DNA from 3 places in the Rahnella sp. PAMC25617 genome. Region 1 is predicted to be linked to each of the others. Evidence: predicted binding sites of a transcription regulator. Region 1 holds the regulator's gene; each other region holds the start of a gene.
What was found. The regulator CRP, encoded in region 1, controls carbon source genes, mostly activating them, when cyclic AMP is high. The targets are predictions, from matches to a motif close to ATGTGANNNNNNTCACAT.

Region 1 (2,209 bases):
AGTGCCACGCGTATGACTGGTCGTAACTTATTCGACGCTGATCACTTCAAAGCTGTGCGTGATGGTCGCCGCTTTGCCGAGCATCAGGGACACAGAGCAGTACTTTTCCGCAGACAGGCTAACGGCACGTTCGACAATCTTATCGGTGAGATCTTTACCGGTGACGATAAAATGCAGATTGATGTGCGTGAACAGGCGCGGCGCTTCTTCGCGGCGTTGTGAGGTCAGCTTGACTTCACAATCACGCACGTCATTACGGCCTTTTTGCAAAATAGACACCACATCAATCGCGCTGCAACCGCCTGCGGACATCAGCAGCATTTCCATCGGGCTGGGTGCTTTATCGCCCGCATTACCATCCATAGAAATCTGGTGGCCTGACGCTGACTCGCCTAAAAACGTCAGCCCTTCTACCCATTTTACGCGTGCGTGCATGAACTATTCTCCCGGTGAATAAACTCGTCGAATTCCGCTCCCAGAGTACCCTTCCACCTAAAATCTGGCAACGTAACCCGATCGCCATCATGCTGAAGCGAGACAACAGAAGACAGCATTGCAAACCTGTGCTACAAACAAAGCCGAAACATACTTTCCAGTGAATTGCGGTGACGGTTTTCGCGGTTTAAGAACAGAACCCACGGTGATAACGGCAATAATCAGGCTGTTTCACTCCGACACCCGCTTGCAGCATTTCTGGGGAGTTATATGCTGAAAGGGCGCTTTTTTTATGAAGTGCCGTACAGGGAACTCTGAGCCCTGTGATTTTGGGCAGCGATAACAACAGAGGATAATAGCAAATGGTTCTCGGCAAGCCACAAACAGACCCGACTCTTGAATGGTTCCTGTCTCACTGTCATATACATAAGTATCCTTCTAAAAGTACGCTGATTCACCAGGGTGAAAAAGCCGAAACGCTTTACTACATCGTGAAAGGGTCAGTTGCTGTCCTTATCAAGGATGAAGAAGGCAAAGAAATGATACTGTCCTACCTTAACCAAGGTGACTTCATCGGCGAGCTGGGACTCTTCGAAGAAGGTCAGGAACGTAGTGCGTGGGTTCGTGCAAAAACTGCCTGTGAAGTGGCTGAAATTTCTTATAAAAAATTCCGCCAGCTGATTCAGGTTAACCCGGATATTCTGATGCGTCTTTCCGCGCAGATGGCAAACCGTCTGCAAGTGACGTCAGAGAAAGTCGGCAACCTGGCCTTCCTCGACGTAACAGGGCGTATCGCTCAAACTCTCCTTAATCTGGCTAAACAGCCTGATGCGATGACCCATCCGGACGGGATGCAAATCAAGATCACCCGTCAGGAAATCGGCCAAATCGTCGGTTGTTCACGTGAAACAGTCGGACGTATTCTCAAAATGCTTGAAGATCAAAGTCTGATCTCGGCACACGGTAAAACGATTGTCGTTTACGGCACACGTTAATCCCTTAAAAATCGGCGCGGCAGAATACTGTCGCGCCTTTTTTATGGGCTAAGCTTTATCCATGACGCTATGGCGAAGACTGTTTTACCATCCGGAAGTTAACTACGCGCTGCGCCAGACGCTGGTGTTGTGCCTGCCCGTTGGTATCTGCTGGTTGTTCGGCAATCTGCAAATGGGGCTGCTGTTCTCTCTTTGTCCTGCCTGCTGCAACGTCGCGGGCCTCGATACTCCGCACAAACGCTTTTTCAAACGCCTGATAATTGGCGGAACGCTGTTTGCCGTGAGCAGCATTCTGCTGCAAGTGATGCTGGAAAGCTGGCACATCCCCCTGCCGCTCATCATGTTGTCGCTGGCATTACTGCTTGGCGTGACCGGCGAAATCAGCCCGTTGCATGCGCGGCTGTTGCCCGGCGCGCTGGTGGCGACCATCTTCACACTGAGTATGGTCGGCGTACGCCCTATATGGCAGGCGCCGGTGCTTTTCGCCGCCGGTACGGCCTGGTACGGATTATTTAACTGGGCGTGGTTTCGCATATCGGAAGAACAGCCGATGCGCGAAACGCTCAGCCAGCTCTATCTGCAACTCGCGGATTACTTCGAAGCTAAATACAGCCTGCTGACGCAACACACCGATCCTGAAACCGCGTTACCCCCGTTGCTGACGCGACAGCAGCAGGTCATCGACCTGATTGCCCTGCTCTATCAGCAACTGCACATGCTGCCGCAACACGGCCATCATCATCACCATAAAAGACTGTTTCAGCGTTTTCAGGTCGCGC
Region 2 (2,209 bases), on a different contig from region 1:
GCGAATGGCATCCACCATGGAGGGCGGATTAATAAAACAATCTTCGTTCGGGTTAATCAGATAAGTGAACGGTGTGACGTGTTTAGCCAGTGTGATTAAGGACGGCAAATCCTGAATGTTCAGTTCGCGGCAAACACGCTGGAACAACCATAAGCCCATGATATTTTTCAACACCCGATAGCTGCCGTTGATGCCGCCTTCGTTGGTGATGTTGTCGTGGAGAGCCTGCGCATGGTTGAACGCTTTCGGGCTTTCGATGCCCATCAGCGACCAGGTGCCGGAGCTGAGATAGGCGCTGCGTGAACTGGTGAGCGGAGCGGCAACCACCGCACTGGCGGTGTCGTGTGTTGCCACGCTGAACACCGGTACACTGCGTCCGTGAGGGCTTTTCCACACCCCCGGAGAGTTGCCCGGCTGTGTCGGTTTTTGCAACCAGCGGCGTGGCACACCGGCCAGTTTCAGCAAATCTTCGTCCCAGTCGCCGGTGGCGAGATTGAGCATTTGTGTGGTGCTGGCGTTGGTGTATTCCCAGTTCATGTTGCCGGTGAGGCGGTAAAGAAAATAATCCGGGATCATCAGCATGTGTGCCGCTTTACGGACGATTTCAGGCTGTTGTTCGCTCAGCGCACGCAACTGGTAAAGCGTGTTAAACGGCATGAACTGAATACCGGTTTTTTGGTACAAATTCTCGCGGCCAAACTGCTGCTCCATTCGCGCCATCACGCCTTCGGTACGGTTGTCACGATAAGCCACTGGCAAACCGACCCGCTGCCCCTGTTCATCAAGCAGCACGTAATCCACACCCCAGGTATCAATGCCGATACCGTCAAGCTGAACGCCGGATGCGTCGAGGCGATTCAGCCCCTCAAGAATGTGTTTTTCCAGCGCATCCAGATCCCAGGTTTCGTGGCCATCAACGCGGATCAAGTTATTAGGAAAACGGTGGATCTCTTTCAGTGTCAGCGTCGCTGCCGGCTGCGGATCCTGACGGGTAAACGTCGCCAGCATCACCCGGCCGCTGGAAGCGCCGAGGTCAATAGCGGCAAGATGGTGAGTTCTCATAGCGGCCATTCCTTATTGAATATGTGGCCAGTGTAGGGGAGGCGTTGTGGGGGCACCTTCCGGTGATTGCCACGGGTTTTGGCGGGATGGCAGCATTAAAAAGGTAGATGCGAGGCAGATCACATAACGGTTCAAAGCTGGCTGAAACTGTGAATTACCGCGTCTGAGTAATGCGGGGCAGGCGATTGTGATCGTTGCCGCAGATCTGCATCAAGGCTGGGGGAATCTTTAAAATATGACCGTTTATGACGTTTTTAACGCTGCGGTTTGAAGGTAAGAAAGCGGGGCACAAGGTAGGGTTGTTTCCCGAAACACAATGATTTTGAACCGGAGGCGATAAATGACGTTACTGAGAGGTGATGATTATTTTGCGGCACCTGAACTGACCGTGACGGTTGAGCGGCGGCTTCCGCAAGACGTATTCCCGGAGCACTACCATGATTTTCACGAGATTATGCTGGTGGAAAGCGGATCGGGTGTGCACATTTTTAATGACAATCCCTACACTCTGACCGCCGGTACGGTCTGTTTTGTCCGTGCCAGCGATCACCATCTTTTTGAAAATGTTGATAATCTTCGTCTGACCAATGTGTTGTTCCGTTCACCGAAAGCGTTCCGTTTTATTCAGGACGTCGGTCATTTTTTGCCGCAGGAACATCATTATCAGTCGCAGATCCACTGGCAGCTCAGCCCTTGCGTGTTCCAGCAGGTATTGAACTGCATTACTCAGCTGGAAGCATTACCGGACAGCGTTGAGATGGAACACATCGCTACGCGCGAAAGTCTGTTTTTACAACTGCTGATTTTGCTTTATCAGGATTGTTTCCAGCCACAATTGCGAGATACCTCGGAAAACCGGGTCAATCAGCTTTTGCAATGGCTCCAGTCACATTACAGTGAGGACGTTAACTGGACTGAAGCCGCAGAACGTTTTTCGCTGGCACTGCGAACCCTGCACCGGCAGATGAAGCATTACACGGGCATGACACCGCAGCGTTATCTCAACCGGCTGCGTTTACTCGAAGCGCGCCGTCGTTTACATCATAGCGATCAAAGTATTACCGATATCGCCTATGCCTGCGGGTTCAGTGACAGTAACCACTTCTCGACACAATTCCGTCGGGAGTTTTCGGTGTCGCCAAAACTC
Region 3 (2,209 bases), on a different contig from region 1:
AAACCAGCTAAATTGATGTCCATATTGGGATAAAATTGAGCGTTTATTCCTTTATTATCTGAAGGTAACATCAATTTCAAAAGGCGCTTTGTAGCGCCCTTTTTTATTCTGCTGAAGCAGTCGTTACTCAGGTTTCAGCTTTATCAGCGTTTCCTGCGCAAACTGCTGTTTCAGTTCCTGCTTACTTTTGGTGACGATCTGCCCGTCAGTGCCGATGCTCATGTGCTGAGCGTCCACGTTGTGACGTGACTGATACAACATCACGGCCTGCAGGCTGTGGTCTTTCTGTTCCGGCGTCAGCGCCACGCCATCTGGCCACTTGCCGAGTTCAACGGCCTGCACCAGGCGTGCATAGATTTCCGGTGTCATTACATCAATGAGTTGATTAATTTCCATCTGACTGAGCCCTCAGCTCCACGCTATTATTCAAACGGTTTGGAATAATAGCTGAATCGATTTTGTCGGGTAAATTACATCGTACTTTTAAGGCACTCTACCCGGCGGTTATGTCACCACTCTGACCATCAGTAAATCGCATTGAGGCCGAATTCACACAGTAACGTTCGCCTGTCGGCTTAGGACCATCCGGGAAAACGTGGCCCAGATGCGCTTCACACCCTGAGCAGTGTATCTCAATGCGTTGCATATTATGTGCTTTATCAGTGAGATATTTAATGGCATCGGGTTGTACTGGCTGATAAAAACTTGGCCAGCCGCAGCCGGAATCATATTTAGTATCGGAATAGAACAACGCAGTTCCACAGACTACGCAATGATAAATGCCTTCACGGCGGTTGTGCAGTAACTTTCCGGAGAAAGGAGGTTCTGTTCCGTGATCTTGCGTGACATAACGTTGAATTTCAGTGAGTTGCTCGGGTGCAGGGGAAGATTTGGTTATGATGCTCATGTTTATCGTTCTCTGACGAATATAAAAATCAACTAAAATAACAGTTTATAATAACAAAAAATTAACAACAGGTCTGCCCCTTTTGGCCTAAACTGTATGGCATCAGCGTTACCTGACTCGCAACTTGTGATGGCGATCACACTCCTGATGTTCCGGTACTTTATATTCAGTTTTTCGCCCCCATGTGGTTGTAAGCCGATTAAGAAAACGGAACGTGCAATAAGCGAGCAATAGTAGGTCGTCGCTTTGACTTACAGCAATAATTGACACGATTCCGCTTGACGCTCAGCAAGGTTTTTGTAATTTTACAACCAACCTTTTATTCACTAAAAAAATAGCTGGTGGAATATATGACTATCAAAGTAGGTATCAACGGTTTTGGCCGTATCGGTCGCATTGTTTTCCGTGCTGCTCAAGAACGTTCTGACATCGAGATCGTAGCAATCAACGATCTGTTAGACGCGGACTACATGGCATACATGCTGAAGTACGACTCAACTCATGGTCGTTTCAACGGTACTGTTGAAGTTAAAGACGGTCACTTGGTTGTTAACGGCAAAACCATCCGTGTTACCGCTGAGCGTGACCCAGCTAACCTGAAATGGAACGAAGTTAACGTTGACGTTGTAGCTGAAGCTACTGGTCTGTTCCTGGATGATGCGACTGCTCGTAAGCACATCACTGCAGGCGCTAAGAAAGTTGTTCTGACTGGTCCTTCTAAAGACAACACCCCAATGTTCGTTATGGGCGTTAACCATAAAGAATATGCAGGTCAGGAAATCGTTTCTAACGCATCTTGCACCACTAACTGCCTGGCACCACTGGCTAAAGTTATCAACGACAACTTCGGTATCGTTGAAGCGCTGATGACCACTGTGCACGCAACTACCGCAACTCAGAAAACTGTTGATGGCCCGTCTCACAAAGACTGGCGCGGCGGCCGCGGCGCATCCCAGAACATCATCCCTTCTTCTACCGGTGCTGCTAAAGCAGTAGGTAAAGTAATCCCAGCTCTGAACGGTAAACTGACTGGTATGGCGTTCCGCGTTCCTACCCCTAACGTTTCTGTTGTTGACCTGACTGCACGTCTGGAAAAACCAGCGTCTTACAAAGAAATCTGCGCAGTAATCAAAGCAGCTTCTGAATCAGGCGACCTGAAAGGCGTTCTGGGTTACACCGAAGACGACGTAGTATCTACCGACTTCAACGGCGAAAAACTGACTTCCGTATTCGATGCGAAAGCAGGTATCGCTCTGAACGACAACTTTGTGAAACTGGTTTCCTGGTACGACAACGAAACTG

Region 2: rhaB (rhamnulokinase) is a predicted target of CRP. The motif match lies at 1,170-1,187, and genes of this name have one in related genera.
Region 3: msrB (peptide-methionine (R)-S-oxide reductase MsrB) is a predicted target of CRP. The motif match lies at 1,032-1,049, and genes of this name have one in related genera.

Annotation. Positions count from the first base shown of each region.
Region 1 is NZ_JBOCUM010000019.1:204,891-207,099, reverse strand. Features, by position in the region: gene ACM615_RS22315 (LysR substrate-binding domain-containing protein) at 1-26, shown strand, start outside; gene ACM615_RS22310 (OsmC family protein) at 28-435, opposite strand; gene crp (cAMP-activated global transcriptional regulator CRP) at 798-1,430, shown strand; gene ACM615_RS22300 (YccS/YhfK family putative transporter) at 1,492-2,209, shown strand, end outside.
Region 2 is NZ_JBOCUM010000017.1:22,503-24,711, forward strand. Features, by position in the region: gene rhaB (rhamnulokinase) at 1-1,062, opposite strand, end outside; gene rhaS (HTH-type transcriptional activator RhaS) at 1,403-2,209, shown strand, end outside.
Region 3 is NZ_JBOCUM010000014.1:75,110-77,318, reverse strand. Features, by position in the region: gene ACM615_RS17635 (LysE family translocator) at 1-23, opposite strand, end outside; gene ACM615_RS17630 (YeaC family protein) at 124-396, opposite strand; gene msrB (peptide-methionine (R)-S-oxide reductase MsrB) at 494-907, opposite strand; gene gapA (glyceraldehyde-3-phosphate dehydrogenase) at 1,258-2,209, shown strand, end outside.